4 regions of the Prochlorococcus sp. MIT 1307 genome follow, and region 1 is predicted to be linked to each of the others. Evidence: predicted binding sites of a transcription regulator. Region 1 holds the regulator's gene; each other region holds the start of a gene.

Region 1 (4,237 bases):
TTGGACTTGATTCAAGCTCTTGGTCTAGAGCATGGAACCAATCGCCTTAATTCTTATAGACCCAAACAGTGATAGCCAAAATGAGTCAACTACCAGTTACCAAAGCTCACTTACGGATATATCGTCAAAGTTTTATTGATCAATGTCTTGATGGAGAAGTTTCAGCAGGAGGTTTTGAATGGCAATTCACATGGACTTTCAACAAAGGAGAGCTAATACTTGAACCTTCCTTGGGAAGAGCCCTGATTCAAGATGCTCTAATGCGATTTCTTATAAAAGCAGACTACAAACTAGAAGCTGGTGGGGACTATATCTTTACCGTTCGAGCGAAATTTTGAAATTTGGTGGGCCTGTCCAATTCAACTTCTTGCTCAAATGATCTTCTAATAGCACCAATGCAGCCACTGCATCCAAAGGATTCGTTGGTAAGAGCAAACCTCTTGGCAACCAACGCAACCAAATACCTGGCGGCCAAAGTTCCCAATAGCGCTCTCGAGCACGCAAAGTAGTACCCCTTTCCTCAACAATCTCAATAGGAGCAAGACCTTTCAACCTCACTTCCCAATATTTGCTGGTAGTGCCATTGCCTAGAACAATGCCATCTATAGGCCCCTGAGCTCTCCACTCAAGAATGCAATCAATCACCGCATTACTATCTATTACTCTCCCATCTAAAACAAGATCTGCTTCAAGATCAGCGAGTAATAGTCCACACTTTTTGTTGCCTGGGTCAATAGCAATAAAGCTTCTCATAATTTATATTTTGAAATCTTCCCTTGTACTTTTTCCCTGACTTGTAAAGAGATTGCCACGGGATCAGCAGTCTGACTAGTACGCAAAGAAATTGCTTCCAACTCAACAAAACCTTCTTTCCTCTTTAGCAATTCCTTAGCCATTTTATTAACTTCACTGGAATTAAATTGAATTACTGAGCTCAAAGAACCTCTTCTCTTAATCTCAGCAGATGTTGATTCAAACAACAATTGAATCTGTTTAGCTAAAGATTCGTTATTCATCTGACTTAATTCAATAGCTGTGCTAATTATTACCTCTCCCTCATTAACAATATTTATATTGGGCCTTACTTCAGGAAAAACATAGACTGCTTTTTCACCCAACAAAACATTACCTGCAGAGCGAATATTAACTGCCCATGAGCCTTTTTTACTTATTATCTCTTCTAGTCTTTTAATGTCTCCTCTTAATGCTAGAACTATTCTCCTTGAAGGCCTTTGTCCAGGCATAACTCTTCGATAGGCTTCATAATTTGCTCTTTGCAGTAAAAGATCAACTTCTTTTTTTGCATTCATTGATTGATCCAATTGAATTGTTGCAGTGGCTAAAGGTTGACCGCTACTAATAACAACATCGCCCCTACGCAAAGCGTACAAATTCTTCCCCAATTTTTTCAGATCCTTCTCTCCTGATTTAATTTTTGCTTGTATAGCCTCTAACTCAAATAACCCAACACGTAGTTGCCTACTTACTAGAAGCATCAAGCCAAGAGAAATAGCGCTAATGAGGCTGCCAGTAAGAACTGTTATTAAAACTGCTGTCCTACGTGGCCTGAGATTAAAGAAGCTAAGGCGGGCTTTCCCAATCCGACTTCCAAGCAAATCCCCCAAAGTTGCGAGGATGCCACCGAGAAATAACAAAGCAATGATCAGGAGCCAACCAGACACAGAAAAAAGTGAATTTAGTAATGAGCCTTTGTATTACCATCCTGAAACAACGCGTGACTCAACTAAATCGTTTAGCAAGTGCTATTGGATCAAGGATCGATATTTTCTTCCTCTCAATCTGTAGCAAGCCGGAGTTCCGCAAGTCACCTAACAATCGTGTAATTGTTACTCTCGTAGAACCAATTGCTTCAGCAATTGCTTGATGTGAAAGCTTTAAATCTATTGTGATTCCCTTTTGTCCTGGGACTCCAAAATCTCTACAAAGGACAAGAAGGAAGCTCACCAAGCGCGATGACATATCACGATGAGTCAGGGTTTCAATCATAGTTTCGGTCTGTAAAATCCTTGTAGATAACCCTTGCAGTAGTAAAAGCCCAACACTTGCATCACCTTCTATAGCATGCAGAACTGAAGCTGCTGGAGCTGTCACCATTTCTACTCTTGTAAAAGCGACAGCATGATAAAAACGATCCGAACGTTGGCCCGTAATCAAAGAAAGAACTCCAAATAAACTGTTCTCCCTTAGCAAAGCCACTGTAATTTCTTCACCAGATTCATAAACTCTCGATAATCGAACAGCGCCTCGACGTATTAAATAAACTCTTTCAGCTGGGTCTCCAGGAAAAAAAATAGTTTTCGATCGCTCTATCAACTCAGTATTCGCTCCATCAAGACCTCTCATGACATCAAGCAAGGTTCCACTAACAGGCCCCGGCCCATTAATCAGATTTGTTGTTTTTGGTGAGTCTGGTTGTGGTGCATAGCGGCTAAAGCCGCGAATAGCGCCGGCCATTTCGGCGAAGCAGATTGCAGGACGCTAAGGAGAGCGCTTCAAATAACTTGTAGCAATAATGACGTTTTTGAATCTTACTTTTATAAAACTGAAAGTTGAACCGCAAGAAGTTGCTTAATACCTGGCTCAGCAATATCGAGCAAATTATTGAGCTCTGCTCTTGAAAAAGGCTTACCTTCAGCAGTGCCCTGAAGCTCAAGCAAACGGCCATCAGCGTCCATGACAACATTCATATCAACATCCGCTGATGAATCTTCATTGTAATCAAGGTCAAGCAAACAAGTCCCATCCTTTAAACCCACAGAGACTGCCGCGACTTGGCCTGCAATGGGATCATTAATTAAAATGCCTTTCTTTAAAAGCCTTAAACAAGCCAATTTGAGTGCGATCCAGGATCCAGTGATAGAAGCTGTCCTAGTACCCGCATCAGCTTGAATCACATCACAATCAATCAAGAAAGTTTTTTCTCCAAGCACTTCCATATTCAGCACTGCTCTAAGACTTCTCCCAATAAGCCTCTGAATCTCCTGAGTTCGACCTGAAAGCTTCATTAACTCACGATTTTGTCTAGTAGGAGTAGAAGCAGGCAATAACCGATACTCAGCACTAAGCCAGCCTTTCCCGCTCCCTTCCAACCAGGAAGGCACACCTTCCCTCATGGACACACTGCAAAGGACACTTGTGTGACCTGTCTTGATAATCAAGGAACTAAGAGCAAATCCCATCGGGTCCAGGGTTACCTGGCAATGCCTTAATTCATCTGAAAAACGGCCCGTTGCTCTCATCTCAGGAACAGAACTCATGATTTCGAAAAACAAATATACAGATTGCTTTAAGCCTTAAAGAATTTCTAGCAATACACTATAGATAGTGTCAAAAAAGTTGTTTATTGAATTCTCACCGCTAGATTCATGGAATAGAGGTTTGGGGCCTGAAGTTTTTATGATCTCAAGAATTAGCCCTGAGTATCTTCCTAAACAAAGCCGAGCAATTGAAACTAGAGCAGGCCTGCATCCTGTTTCTACTCCTGGCAAGCGAGCACATCTCCATTTAGTTACTTCAGAAGGTCAACTGCAAGTACACACCGCACCCTTTAGAGGAAGTTTCTCAGGCGTCCTTAGCGAGGCACTAAGAGCCGCAGGATTAGGAAGTCGAGTAATTGTGGCGCAATTCTTAAAAGGAGGAGTCTCCCAAGGCCCCGAAGGAGCTGTTCAACTATGTGGACGACTGAAATGGCTAAGACCTTCCATCTCCTGCTGTCTAGTTGAGAACGCAAAAGAAAAGTCTTGCATCGAAAACAAATCAAATGAAAGAAATGCCGTTAGAGAAATATGGCAGGTTTGCAAAGAGAACATTCTTGAAGGAATCATCGATCAACTTGTTTTAGACGAAGTGGGCCTAGCCATTGCCCTTGGCTATCTCAAAGAAGATGATTTGATCACCACTCTTGAGCAACGTCCAGACGCTATGGATGTGATCCTTACAGGTCCTGCTATCCCACCAAGAATAATGTCCATGGCTGATCAAGTCACAGAATTACGCTCAGGACACTAATGCTAAAAAACGATCGCTGGATAACCAAACAAGCCAAAGAGGGAATGCTTGAACCCTTTCAAGAATCACTAGTACGACATCTTCAACCAGAGTCCAACAAAAATCCTGTACTTAGTTTCGGATGTTCGTCCTATGGATACGACCTGAGACTTTCCTCTGAAGAATTTCTTATTTTTCGACATGTTCCAGGAACAATAATGAATCCCAA
Region 2 (4,237 bases), 250 kb from region 1:
TTCAATAATATAAATGATTAAACTGCTTAGAGCTGGTAATACTTTTGCTAGTTTATTTCCATTTAGAACAAAATATTATTTCTAGTCAACAAAAGGTATTGATCTGAGTATTCAGTAGTTTGTTGTAGGAAATATAGTTTTACCTGTTATTAGGGTTAAAAAATAAATTCTTACCTTGGCTATTAGCAAATAGGGAGGTGAACTTAAGGCCTCCATTCGAATTGTTGAGCTCAAATTAAGTAGTGCAAGTATTTCTCTTGATCAGCTTCCCGACATAAAGGTTATACATAAACAGGCTATTGCGACAACAAATCCCCCGTACTTAATGAATTCATTCGAGTCTTTTACCGTACTGGTTAGCAAGATAGACGAAAGCAGTACAACAATTACATTGCTTTCCATTGTGGAGCCTCTTATAGCTATTAAAGGAATAGCAACGCAATCTCAAGCTGTCCACAAAGTTTCAAGATGCTTAACGGCTAGATTGCGAGCTTGGAGAGCTATGGAGTTCACCTTATCCTTAGATATTTTTTACTATGAACGTTCTTTGCAAAATTCTATGGCTTTTATAGCTTGCTTTAGATTTTTAGCTGGCTAGCTAAATTGTATATTTGTTTTATATGAACTAGAAGCTTGTAGATTTTCTTTCTTGCTAAAGGTAAGTAGATATTCCAATAGTTAAGAACTATTGACTCTATCTAGTCTTAGCAGTACTTAGAAACTCTGGCTTTCTAGTGAAGAAAAGTCTTGAAAAGTTTTTTTATTATGCCTAAACTGGTGCTTAGGTGTTTTAAGGTTAGGTTGAAGTTTTAATAATAGTCTTCCTTTGTATGAAAGGAAGAGGGAAATCCTCCTCACCCTTTTAAGGGGTTTAAGCTTATTCCCATGCCTAATTTAATTATTGCTATTTATTTTTTTGCTGGAAATTAACTCGAGTTAATTTAATCAATTGCTTTAGCTGGAAAGCGGCTAATAGTTTTTTCTAAAGGGCTTTTTCTCTAAAGAAATTGAATTTCAATTGAACAGCAGTCTTTCTTAGCTGAATTCACAGCAAAAATTCGATCTGAATTTGCACTCTTCTCAGCTAAAAAGAATCAAGTTTGTAACGATCTTCTCAGAAGTTGTTATGCGGGATAGGATGCTCGCCTATTAATACCCCGATTTTTCATTTTTAGATGATTGATTTAACTCACGTCATAGATTTCGCCACACAACTTCCACACCCTTCTGATATTGGTCTGGTTAAGCCTTCAGGTGGCTTTGCCATAGTTCCACTTGTATTTGGTTTGATCGCAATTTTCCAGGTGTCAAACTTTCATTGGTTTGCTCGAGAGGCAAACGAGCCAACCGAAGGTTGGGGACTTAGCTCAGATTCCACTTTATTCACCTATCGTTGGCGTCAATTTTTTGGAGTTCAAGTACTAGCTATCATTGTTGGGATATCAGTGATTTTGATCGGACCTGAAACAATATTTTTCCCTTTAGGTCTTAAGTAAGTAAATCAAATAAGAAATATTTTAAAAAAGTCAATAAGGAAAGGCAATAAGGCTCTAGCTTTTCAAAAGCCTAGGGTTTTATTGTCTTTTTCATTTGTAGATCGATCGATGTAGTTTTAGATAATCATTTCTTATTGCTTTTTGACTAGTCCTTTGGCGTAACGAATGAATTTTTTTTGGACATCGACAATAAACTTCTATTTATAGCTGTTTTGACTCAGAAAAGGATCGAGCTTTAAGGACTTTTTGAGGTTTTTTTTATGTAGGCAGTTTTCAAGATGCAACAGACGCTTCCTTGCTGATGCACTTCTGGTTTATAAATACCGGGATTCACAAACAGGGCTATTACGAGGCCCCCTTTTTATTAATGATTGATTTAACCCACATCATTGATTTCGCTACTCAACTACCACACCCATCTGATCTTGGTTTGGTTAAGCCCTCAGGTGGCTTCCAGTTGCTCCCAGCGATTTTTGGAGTCATTGCAATTGTGCAGGTATCTCAGTTCCACTGGTATGCCCGCAAAGGTAATGACCCATCAGAGCGCTTTACTCGCTAATTTGCTTGAACTAAAAAAGTTTTAGCAGGGTCTTCACCCCACTCTCTTGGGTTTCACTACCTCAATAGAGATTTCTCCTAAGCCATAGAAGCAACTAGTTTGCCTTCTATGGCTTTTTTTGTGAAAGAGTCAGTTGTTTTCTCTCGACCTCCATGTTTATAAAGCAAAGGCGCATTTGTTGCTTAGAAGAGGTTGCTTGAGGTCAGAGAATATCGATTTTTTTCAACTGGGATTCCATTATCTAAAATCATGGATTTATTTCTTTCAGACCTCAGCTAAAGACCCTTAGAAAATCATAAATTTATTTTGATTGGTTTTTCTGTGTGAAAAAGTCCTTATGGTCAACGAGAGTAAAAATATCATTCATAAAAATAGCCCCGACATAGGGAGCTATTAGGCACCTTGGAGCCCCGAAAAGCCTTTTAAGGCCGCTCTAAGTCATTTTTGGTACATTTGCCCGCGATAGATCAAAACAGGGTGCTTAGAGGCCAGTCTGTCCACTCTCTTTGTGTATGTGTTTCTACGATAGGTCAGCCTGATTGGCTTATCTGTAATGGTTTTTTTGTGCTGGACATAGCCATTTCCACGATAGAGAAGGGTAGTCATCATGCAGCCTCCGAAAAGGCCCAAGCCCCCGTTCCTTGACTTGGGTCAAACTGCGCCTCAGTATGAAGCGAGGTGAACGATTCTGTAGCGGTTACTACGGAATTAATTATGCACCGAGATCAATGGCTTGTGTCGTTCATTCGGATACAGCAGTTATTGAAGGCAGTGCTTGAAAAAAATCCGCTAAACTTGCCTTCTTATAGGGCAGTCTTTTGGAATCTATGGGAACATCAAAGTTATCTTTTTGATTATCAGCCTAAGGATCCATATCTTTATAAATGTTTGGGAAAAGTATTTAATTAATGCTTGAAAGTCTTCCTGAGGTGGATGTTTTCACTGTTAAGGGCGGGTGGTTAAAACGAATAGATTAAGGAGACATTAGATAAGTACTTGGAAAGAGGTTAGATTTAATTCATTCATATTGGTTGGCAAGAAGGCCTTAAAAAAGATATACAAAAATAATTCCTATATTTAGGGTGACCGTCTAGATACTTGATTGGCTTTTGATTAGGATAAGATTATTGAACATTAGACTTTTTGATTCTATCTTGATTCATAACCATTTCAACAAGCTCGGACTTTCTAAGTCGTGAGACCCCAGTTACTCCTTTCAATAGAGAACGTATTTCTTGATTTGTCATTCCCGTTAGATATTTTTTTCTCTCTTCTAATTTTAAATTCTCTAAGGCTTTTTGATTGGAAAGGATCAAATTTGTTAATTGGGCTTTGTTTAGGGTCGAAATCGCATCAACATTCTTTAAAACAGCTCTTAGCTCAGCATCACTCTTCTCTGATAGAAATAATTGTTTTTTGTTGTTTTGGTTGTCCAAAGAAGTTTTAAACCTTTTTGGACTAGGTATTATTATATTTAATATTAGAATTAAAGCTTCAAAAAAAAGAATTATTCCCAATAGAAAATGCTGTAAAATTATTTCATGGGTTGTTCCTTGAGGATTACTTCCATCGACCATAGTCTAATTTAAATAGATTCAAAATTGATGAGAAAGTATTTCTTTCGTCCTTCTTTTGAGAAACACAAAGACATTGGATTCCTTAATAGGCACAAGAGCTTATGATGAGGATTGAGATTATCATTACCCTAGCTAAAAAAGTACGCGATTTCTGCAGCTTTTAAACCTTCCCAGCCTGCATCCAAGAGTCGTTGATTCATAGTCTCCTGATCAAAATGTTTTGATCCAGTAGCGATAATTTTTTTTCGCATGGCTACTCGAACACGGCAGATTCTCTCAGCTTCTTTCTGCATTACCTCTTTGTAGAAGCCAACCATCTCCTTTGGTAAAGGAGATCCGTTTAAATCGATGCCATCTTGTATGGCGCTCTCTATTGACTCAGGGACAGCATCGAGACCTTCAGGCCCATCGTCGATAATTTCGATGTTGTTGCTGGCGTTCAAGGACTTGGTTGGGAAGTACAACGCTATTTTGCTGCTCTTTTCACCTAATCGCAAAAAAGGTGTTGATTTTTTTTTGCGCAATGCAACGCTAATTGGCTCTGAATAGCAAAGTTATTTTTTCCCCAGACCTTCATTCCCCTGTTATATCAAGTGTTTTCTTCG
Region 3 (4,237 bases), 670 kb from region 1:
GCCCTTAGCTTCTATGAGCTTATTACCCATGATCTTTTATCTCTACTCTTTCTCGCCAGCATGCAATCTTTAAGCCATGAAGACCTAGACATATTCAAACCCTTTTATCAGTAACTTTGCTGCCAACTGCCTAAGGGCCCATATCGCAGAAATCGATGCAGGGTGGCAGCCATGTCGATGGAGGCATAGCCTAGAAGCATATTTAAGAAGTTGATCCTTGGGCGTCAAAAGCCAATAATGCTGCTGCTTTCGACAGCGCTAATTTAGAAGATTTGAAAATAAGGCCAAATACTTGGGTAACCAGAACGAAAGCTCTAGTTAGAACCTAGTTTGTTCTGAATTAAGTGAATTCAATATTTCTGCAGGGTGGTTGCACCTGCATTAGGAAAAGTCATCACACAATAAAAAAGCCTCTTGATCAGAAGAGGCTTCATAAGACCGTTTGATCCCCATCACCCGGCCACTTGGATGACACTAGTCACTGTCAAGCGATTTGTCATCGGTAGATACACGCTATTTATAGTGTGACTTATACAACCGATCAGAAAAAACACTACTTGTGGGGGTTGATTTTGAGCTCAATCTCTCTTAGAAAACAGGTTCCCCATCACCCAGGTCCGGCGCGTTTCGCAAGGGCCTTTTTTTATGAGCTAGAGGGCTTGCCAAAATTAACTAATTAGGTAAAAATACCTGAAGTGAGGAGATGAGATTCTCCGAGCAGTGGAAACAAGGCAACACTTGCTCATGATCTCCAAGAGCCCGCCTTTGGCGGGTTTTCTTGTGCCTAAAGTTACATCCGATGATAGATATGTCCGAAATATGCGTGAACTCTGAATAAGAAGAAATAGAAAGTCTCAGCGTAACTGCCAAAGGATGCTCAAGGGAAAAGAGCATTAATGGTCACCAAAACGAACGCAAGAAATGGTGCAAAGCATCACTTCTTAAACTAGCAAACAGGCTAAGAATAGATGTCGAGAATCCTCCCTCTCAAAGCTATTCATGCCAACAGAATTCGCACCCTAGAGTTAGCACTTAGCTTTCATTGAACACAAAAAAAAGACCCTTGACCAGACCGTCAAGGATCAATTTTGATACCTACTTCAGCTTTATCTAGTAAGAAATTTTTTAATACTTTGCAGATAAGGCTTGAATGGATTGAATTCCATTTAAAAAATACCTGGAATCATCTGTCCAGTTGTTGCATAAGAACCAAGTGCTGCTACAAAGCCGATCATTGCAGCCCAGCCATTAAATTTTTCTGCTTCAGGAGTCATGAGAGTAGTTAAAAATAACCCTTTAAATATAAAGGAAACATGAAGGAACTGTGGGTATAAACCCCTACGGCATTGATTGATCTTTTTTCTTTTATTCATTAGCTTGGCTTATCCTGCTTGATTTCTTTATTGGGGCAGAACGGAATTGGAATATGTGGCCTAGCGGCCTCAGCACATTGAAATGGTTTTACAGCTTTATGAGCTGCTATCACCATCAAAAACAGCAAAGGCGAAAGTCTTTCTTTGACAAAACTTAGATGTATGCAATTCAACTACGTATAGAGAAGCTCTTCGGACAGATCCACACGGGGAAAGATTAAAGCTGGAATGAGATACCTGATCAATTCAGACGCCGGAGAAGAGGATCCCATTACCTCTCAGGGCTTCGACAACTACGACGATGCCTATGAATTACTAAAGGAGATCTACGGAGATATGTACTGCTCAGATGCTGACTACGTAGATCGTCCCTACTATGAAAGCATTGATGTCGAACAATAATGCTTCAGGGAGAAAAGACAAAAAGCTATTTTTTGTGCCCTTATGAACTACATCTCTAGTCCTTAGTAGCTATCAATAAAGAGGACATATGGCCAAAGCGCATTCAGGCTCGTTTCTCAAAGACCCTGTTAATCAACAGAAAGAAATTTTCTTTGGCCAACTTCAATCTCTAAACAATGGAAAAGCTTCTTTATCGTGGTAACAAATATACCCAAAACAAAGAAATTGTGTCTAAAAAGTCTGTCCAATTAAAGTACAGGCGGAGCATTTACATTCAAAAAAGACAATTAATATCTAAGGTTCAAAATGATTTAATCTATCGTGGCAACAAATACTTGTCTAAAGGGTCTACTAACAAGCCTTATAGACCTGATGCTAACAAAAAAATCTTCTCGTTAGCAAGGGATCTTATTAATGCACAATTTAATCTCGCCAATGATGAGCTTAGTCGCAAACTATGGGATGAGGTTGCAGCTTTTAAAATTGATCCAAAACGTATTATCAACCTTATGTATAGATGCTGTTCAAACCAAGATAATCAGAGCATGTTAGATGCTGATTTAGATTATTTCTCCAAAGAATAATTATAGTGGATCCCTCCAAATAAAATAATTGCAACCACAAATCAATCATCTAAATCTAACTTTTTAATTAAGAGGTTATCTTATTCAAGAAAGGGATGCTTGGTTTGAATATTATTTTTGTAGCAACTGCAACATATGAATAGTATAGATCTCTGTTGTAATGGTTATGAATTTATTTTCAAGTAAAGGGCTTTAAATGGTTAACCGCCTCTATAGACCAAAATTAACAACAAGACCTTCTACGCAAATAAATGATTTAAGGCGCTCCGGTAATTGTAATAATGGACTAGATAGGGACATTGCTGCAATGAAGAAAGTTTGGAAAATGCTATTAGAAGGTTCAACACGCTGGCTTGGGGAAGTAGGTCGTCAATATTAGTCTTCCGGTTTAGATCCTCAAGAGAGATAAAAGAACTAAATGACGTTTTTTTGTATCTAAATATACATAGAATAATCTTCTAACCTACTCTGGACATAGCAGATTAGCAATAATTTTAGATGGGTCAATCTATCTAGCTTCATCTTGGCTGTAATAATTCTGTATCTAAATTTACTAAATTTTAAATTCAATAAATTTCCATTTTTGTTTAATCTGATACAGAGAGAGTGATCTCCTAAATGTATTAATAGGAGATGTATTTCAATACTTTGCTATGAATATAACTCTGGTCTCACGAAACTTATAAAGCCGAAGCATCCCCAAATTCATTATTCTCTTTTTTTCACCTATAAATCAACAGCATTAAACATCTAAACCATGAAACCGTATTTAGAAGGGAAGAAATTAAATAAAATAGAAAAGAATAAAGCTATAAAGGATGGGCTTTTATTAGGTAGTCAAATAGAAGAATTTGCCAAGATTGGTTGGGAGAAAATGGACAAAACCGACTTAGAGCTTCGCTTGAAATGGTATGGAATGTTCTGGCGGCCTAAAACACCAGGAAAATTTATGCTCCGTTTACGAGTAACTAATGGAATACTAAATGCACATCAATTAAATGTAATTGCATCTATTGTTGCTCGTTATGCAGAAGATGGAAGTTGCGATATCACTACAAGGCAAAACCTCCAACTCCGTGGAATTCTTATTAGTGACCTACCTGAAATTCTTAGACGTCTAAAAGATGCTGATATAGAAACCATCCAATCAGGATTTGATAACCCAAGAAATGTCACAGGTAATCCATTAGCAGGAATCGATCCAAAAGAAATTATAGATACCAGGCCATATACATTGAAGTTGGAAAATTACTTAACTAAGAATGGAGAAGGAAATTCTGAATTCTCTAATTTGCCAAGGAAATGGAACACTGCAGTAGCAGGTTCACATGACAACTTTCTTTTGCATAATGACATTATTTTCCACCCAGTTTTAAAAGAAGGAGAACTTGGTTTTAGTGTTTGGGTTGGAGGGATTCTGTCTTCTCAATTAAATGACTACGCTATTCCTCTTAATGTATGGGTTAAACCACATGAAATCTGTGATTTCACAGGAGTAGTTATATCTAGTTGGCGCGATGGTGGAGAACGTTATAAACGACCTCAAGGACGATTTAGATTCTATTTAAATAAAGTGGGAGTAGAAAATTTTAGGAATCATGTTCAAGAAAAATTTGGAAGACTTATTCCAGACCCTGGTTCTATTTTTTCACAAAAACCACGTTCTTTCTTTGGGATTCACCCTCAAAAGCAGTTAGGACTTCACTATGCAGGCATACATATTCCAGTAGGTAGGCTTTCAGCAGAAGAAATTCAAGATTTAGCCTGTATAAGTGCAACATATGGGAGCAGTGAAGTTCGTCTTACTGAAGATCAAAACGTAATCATAATTAATATCCCAGACAAGCAAATTGATAGTTTTAAAGCTGATCGTCTATT
Region 4 (4,237 bases), 510 kb from region 1:
CCTCTCATCCAAGAAGGTGCAGTTACGTCGACATTTCTTGAACTTGCTCGACTTATTTTGCTAATTGTTGTAGACAATCCACTTGCTGTAATGACCCCAATCATGGCTGAAAAAGCCCAGGTTCCAAACCTTACTAAATGATTGCGGTTATTCTCATAAAGATTTTCTGGTAATAATTTTGGAAGAATAAGAGCCGTTAGCAAAGAGATTACAAGCCCTGCTCCGTAAGCCAGAGGAACGCTCCGAACAAATTGTTGGAGTATTAAACTTACCCCCCATGTCGCTAGTAATGTCTCGAGTGGACTTCCATATAAACGCTTTATTACTGTCCTCTCTAAAAGAATTCCAACTAAAGCACTAACTACGAATGCAACTCCTATAGCAACAATTACATAGGCGTTATAGAACGGCTTCAAAACTGGCAGTTTAAAAATTAATTGTGTTACATAGGTCGAATAGGCACCAAGCATCATTAATTCCCCGTGAGCGAGGTTAATAACACCCATAAGACCAAAAACAATTGCTAATCCAAGGGCTGCAATAAGAAGTACGGAGCCTATTGCAACTCCATTGAAAAGGCTTTCAAGGATTAATTGCACTAGTAAAAAATTCTGAATTGTTAATGGGGAGCCAATCGCTTGAACTCCCCGTCATTTAGTAAATCATGGCAGGATCTATCAGATCAAAGGCGGTACCGTTCTCCTTTACGACGGTCAGTCCAATCGCATGCATACCCTTTAGAGCTTGGCTCATATTGGTTCCAAGCTTGAGGTAAAACTGGACCAGGAGTTGTTTCGAGAATTTTAAATTGTCCACTAGAGGTGATTTGACCAATCCGGACAGTTTGTGAGAGGTGATGATTTGGCATTACTTCAACTGGCCCCTGAGGAGCATTGAACTTGACTCCTACTAGAGCTTCCCTCACTGCGTTGTCATCAAATGAATCTGCTTTCTCTACAGCTGCTTTCCATAAGTAGACCATGTTGTATGCAGACTCTTGTGGATCTGCAACTACCCTGTCGTTACCCCATCTCTTCTTAAAGCTTTTAGCAAATTTTTTGGAAGCAGGGGTATTTATTGACATCATGTAGTTCCAGGCACCGTAATGCCCGACTAGAAACTCAGGCCCAATAGTACTAATTTCTTCTTCGGCAATCGAATAGCTCATTACGTAATAGCCATTCTGAGGTGTAATACCTACATCCTGAATTTGCTTAAAGAAAGCTACGTTTTGATCACCATTTAATGTGTTGATAATGACGCCACCAGTAGGAAGTGCCTTTTTGATTTTAGCAATAATGGGAGCAACTTCTGTATTGCCTAATGGTAGATAGTCTTCTCCAACTACAGTTCCACCAAGAGCTTTGACTTGTTCTTTTGTGATTGTATTTGAAGTTCGGGGGAAGACGTAATCGGACCCTACTAAGAAGAAAGGCTTGCCAGCTGCTGGCGAGCGTTTAAACATGAAATCTGTGGCTGGTTCAGATTGTTGGTTAGGGGTCGCTCCTGTATAAAAAATATTTTTGGAGCATTCCTGAGCCTCATATTGAATTGGATAATAAAGGAAGGCATCCTTGGATTCATAAACCGGAAGCATTGCTTTGCGGCTAGCAGAAGTCCAACCACCAAATACAACAGGAACTTTATCTTGATCGATTAGCTTCTTTGATTTTTCTGCAAATGTAGGCCAGTCAGAAGCTCCATCTTCAACGATGTATTTGATTTCGTATTTCTTGCCACCTACCTCAATGCCTCCCGCAGCATTGATTTCTTCGATTGCCATTTTTTCAGTATCCACCAAAGTGGTTTCAGAAATAGCCATAGTCCCGCTTAATGAATGCAGGATTCCTACCGTTACTTGATCATCACAATCTGGACACTCTGTAGATTGACTTCCACCCCCACAAGCTGTGACAGTTGTTCCAACAAGAATTGAAGTCAATCCTAAAAAAAGCCGCTTGGAAAGAGACATGTTCCTCATAATGAATTGAACGCCCTTATGACATTCGAGGATTTAGAAGCTATTAATGAGCCGGTTTTCAATATGTATCGGTCTATACCTTTATTGATGAATAGGTATACCAAATAATTAATTAGGTAGTTGTTTATACAAGAATTCAACTACTTTATCTAGGCCTTCACCGCTTTGAAGGTTGGTGAAACACCATGGTTGCTCTCCTCGCATTAATGAAGTATCTCGTCTCATAATCTCTAGATTGGCACCGACCATTGTAGCAAGATCAATTTTATTGATTACAAGTAAGTCTGAACGAGTAATTCCAGGCCCTCCTTTTCGAGGAATCTTGTCTCCTGCTGCGACATCTATGACGTAGATACAAATATCTACCAATTCTGGACTAAAGCTTGCCGCAAGATTGTCGCCTCCACTTTCCACAAATACCAAGTCAAGATCAGGAAAAAGACGCTCAAGATCTTCCACTGCTGATCGATTAATTGAGCAGTCTTCTCTGATGGCTGTATGCGGACAGCCACCTGTTTCAACTCCTCGAATGCGTTCAGGCTCTAATGCACCAACTTTGGTAAGGAACTTTGCATCTTCTTGTGTGTAGATGTCATTAGTAACTACAGCTAGTTGCAATTGATTGCGTAGCCGTTTGCACAGTGATTCAACAAGTGCTGTTTTGCCTGAACCAACTGGCCCTGCAACCCCAAGTCTTAGTGCGTTGCTCATTAACTTCGGAATAATCGTGTATAGAGTTCAGAATGGGATAGCTGAGCGAATGTTGCGCCAACATCTCCAGTCCATATTTGATGCGGATCAGTGTTTAGCAGTAGTTCAGCCTGGTTGCTTATCAAAGGTAAAAAAGCAGATTGGAAATACTGAGCTCTAGTTGGCCCAAGAGGAAGCAATCTAACTGCAACACTGAGTTGATTAGCAACCCAGCTATATAGATATCCTTGGATTACTTCCAACTTTGACAAATGCCAAGCCAAGCCAGCCCAACCCCACGCAATTGTCCAAGAAAGATTTTTAGTATTATCTGGTAAAGGGTGTCCCAAATCGTCAAGTAGTTGAAGAAGTGATTTCCCCATTTGACGTTGTTGAACTCGCATATTGGATGAATCACGTAGTGCTAATAACCAACTATTTAGATCAGAAACAATCAATTTTGTCTTTGAATCATTATTTAGCTTCCAATTCGTTAGGGCTTCTCTAATAGGGGTTTGGGCAGCAGCTTCGATTCTAATCTGTCCTCTTAAAAGTTCTCCTTCTAGCCAAGAAAAAATGTTTGATTCATTTTTGATTTTTCCTGTGTGAATAAGCCATTCAAGCCCTTCTGAATAACTAAATGCTCCAACAGGCAAAGCAGGGCTAACTAGTTGAAGCATTCCTAGGGAGGTCATAGAAATTAAGCTTGTCTATGAACTTGAGAGTAAGCACCTAACTCTGGGAAAAAAGGCTTACTTATCTTCTCAACTTTAAGACCTCTTCCTCTTAACATCTTAGCTAGAACTGTATCGTCTAATAAGAAAAGCTCTTGAGAGTGTAATTCCAGTTCAACATGACGGTTTCCAAGGTGATAAGAAGCCTTAATTAATTCCAATAATGAGTTTGTGCGCACTACTAATAAATCTTCGACAGCAGCTCTTACTACAACTTTTGGAAATCGATTTTCTCCTGCAAGAACATCTCCTTCCATTAGCGGACCTTCCCTCGGGAGATGCAAAAGTACTTCTTGTCCACACAGGGTTTGTCTTCGTCCTCTTAAATACCTTCGCTCCTTTGCAGAGAGTGAAAGAATCAAAGAGTTCTGGGGGCTTCTTATATGAAGTACCTTATTTAAGAAAATGGGAGGAGCTGACAATTTTTAATCTTGTTTAGGATGTATGAAATAACAAAAGATTAGGTTCTTAAGGGAACAGAGTGGAATTTCGGCAAGTTTTTATTATGAATTCATGAGTTCAAAAGAAGTTGCCTGGCATGGGACTTGCGATCTGAGGTTTATCAGGAGATCTGATTGTGCTGGGGTATCTAATTCAATCACTTCTCATCAGGTGAGTTGTAGTGCTCCATTTAAAGTTCTTCGAGGGTCTAGTGATGTTGATGGACGTTTTGAGGTCCCACTACTTCATACTGCCGGAGGTTTAGTTGGAGGTGACCAACTCACAATGAAAGTAAAAGCAGAGTCAGGAACTAGTGGACTAATTACAACTGTTGCAGCTCAGAAAGTATATGGTTCTATTGGTATTTCAACTCTTCACCCAGAAGGAGAAT

Evidence for each region. The regulator NtcA, encoded in region 1, controls nitrogen genes in cyanobacteria. The targets are predictions, from matches to a motif close to GTANCNNNNGNTAC.
Region 2: SOI82_RS04000 (DUF4278 domain-containing protein) is a predicted target of NtcA. The motif match lies at 2,746-2,759, and genes of this name have one in related genera.
Region 3: SOI82_RS08585 (DUF4278 domain-containing protein) is a predicted target of NtcA. The motif match lies at 1,841-1,854, and genes of this name have one in related genera.
Region 4: urtA (urea ABC transporter substrate-binding protein) is a predicted target of NtcA. The motif match lies at 2,047-2,060, and genes of this name have one in related genera.

Annotation. Positions count from the first base shown of each region.
Region 1 is NZ_CP139301.1:1,013,017-1,017,253, forward strand. Features, by position in the region: gene pth (aminoacyl-tRNA hydrolase) at 1-72, shown strand, start outside; gene SOI82_RS05275 (DUF3146 family protein) at 81-338, shown strand; gene SOI82_RS05280 (resolvase) at 316-753, opposite strand; gene SOI82_RS05285 (DUF3084 domain-containing protein) at 750-1,682, opposite strand; gene ntcA (global nitrogen regulator NtcA) at 1,741-2,475, opposite strand; gene rph (ribonuclease PH) at 2,556-3,278, opposite strand; gene SOI82_RS05300 (cob(I)yrinic acid a,c-diamide adenosyltransferase) at 3,418-4,029, shown strand; gene dcd (dCTP deaminase) at 4,029-4,237, shown strand, end outside.
Region 2 is NZ_CP139301.1:758,541-762,777, reverse strand. Features, by position in the region: gene SOI82_RS04010 (hypothetical protein) at 1,176-1,496, shown strand; gene SOI82_RS04005 (hypothetical protein) at 1,864-2,055, shown strand; gene SOI82_RS04000 (DUF4278 domain-containing protein) at 2,494-2,661, opposite strand; gene SOI82_RS03995 (hypothetical protein) at 3,180-3,572, opposite strand; gene SOI82_RS03990 (DUF4090 family protein) at 3,761-4,156, opposite strand.
Region 3 is NZ_CP139301.1:1,679,057-1,683,293, reverse strand. Features, by position in the region: gene SOI82_RS08595 (high light inducible protein) at 1,167-1,274, opposite strand; gene SOI82_RS08590 (hypothetical protein) at 1,602-1,775, shown strand; gene SOI82_RS08585 (DUF4278 domain-containing protein) at 1,952-2,359, shown strand; gene SOI82_RS08580 (hypothetical protein) at 2,556-2,738, shown strand; gene SOI82_RS08575 (ferredoxin--nitrite reductase) at 3,117-4,237, shown strand, end outside.
Region 4 is NZ_CP139301.1:502,133-506,369, reverse strand. Features, by position in the region: gene SOI82_RS02655 (ABC transporter permease subunit) at 1-599, opposite strand, end outside; gene urtA (urea ABC transporter substrate-binding protein) at 683-1,972, opposite strand; gene ureG (urease accessory protein UreG) at 2,090-2,692, opposite strand; gene SOI82_RS02640 (urease accessory protein UreF) at 2,692-3,366, opposite strand; gene ureE (urease accessory protein UreE) at 3,372-3,767, opposite strand; gene SOI82_RS02630 (urease accessory protein UreD) at 3,919-4,237, shown strand, end outside.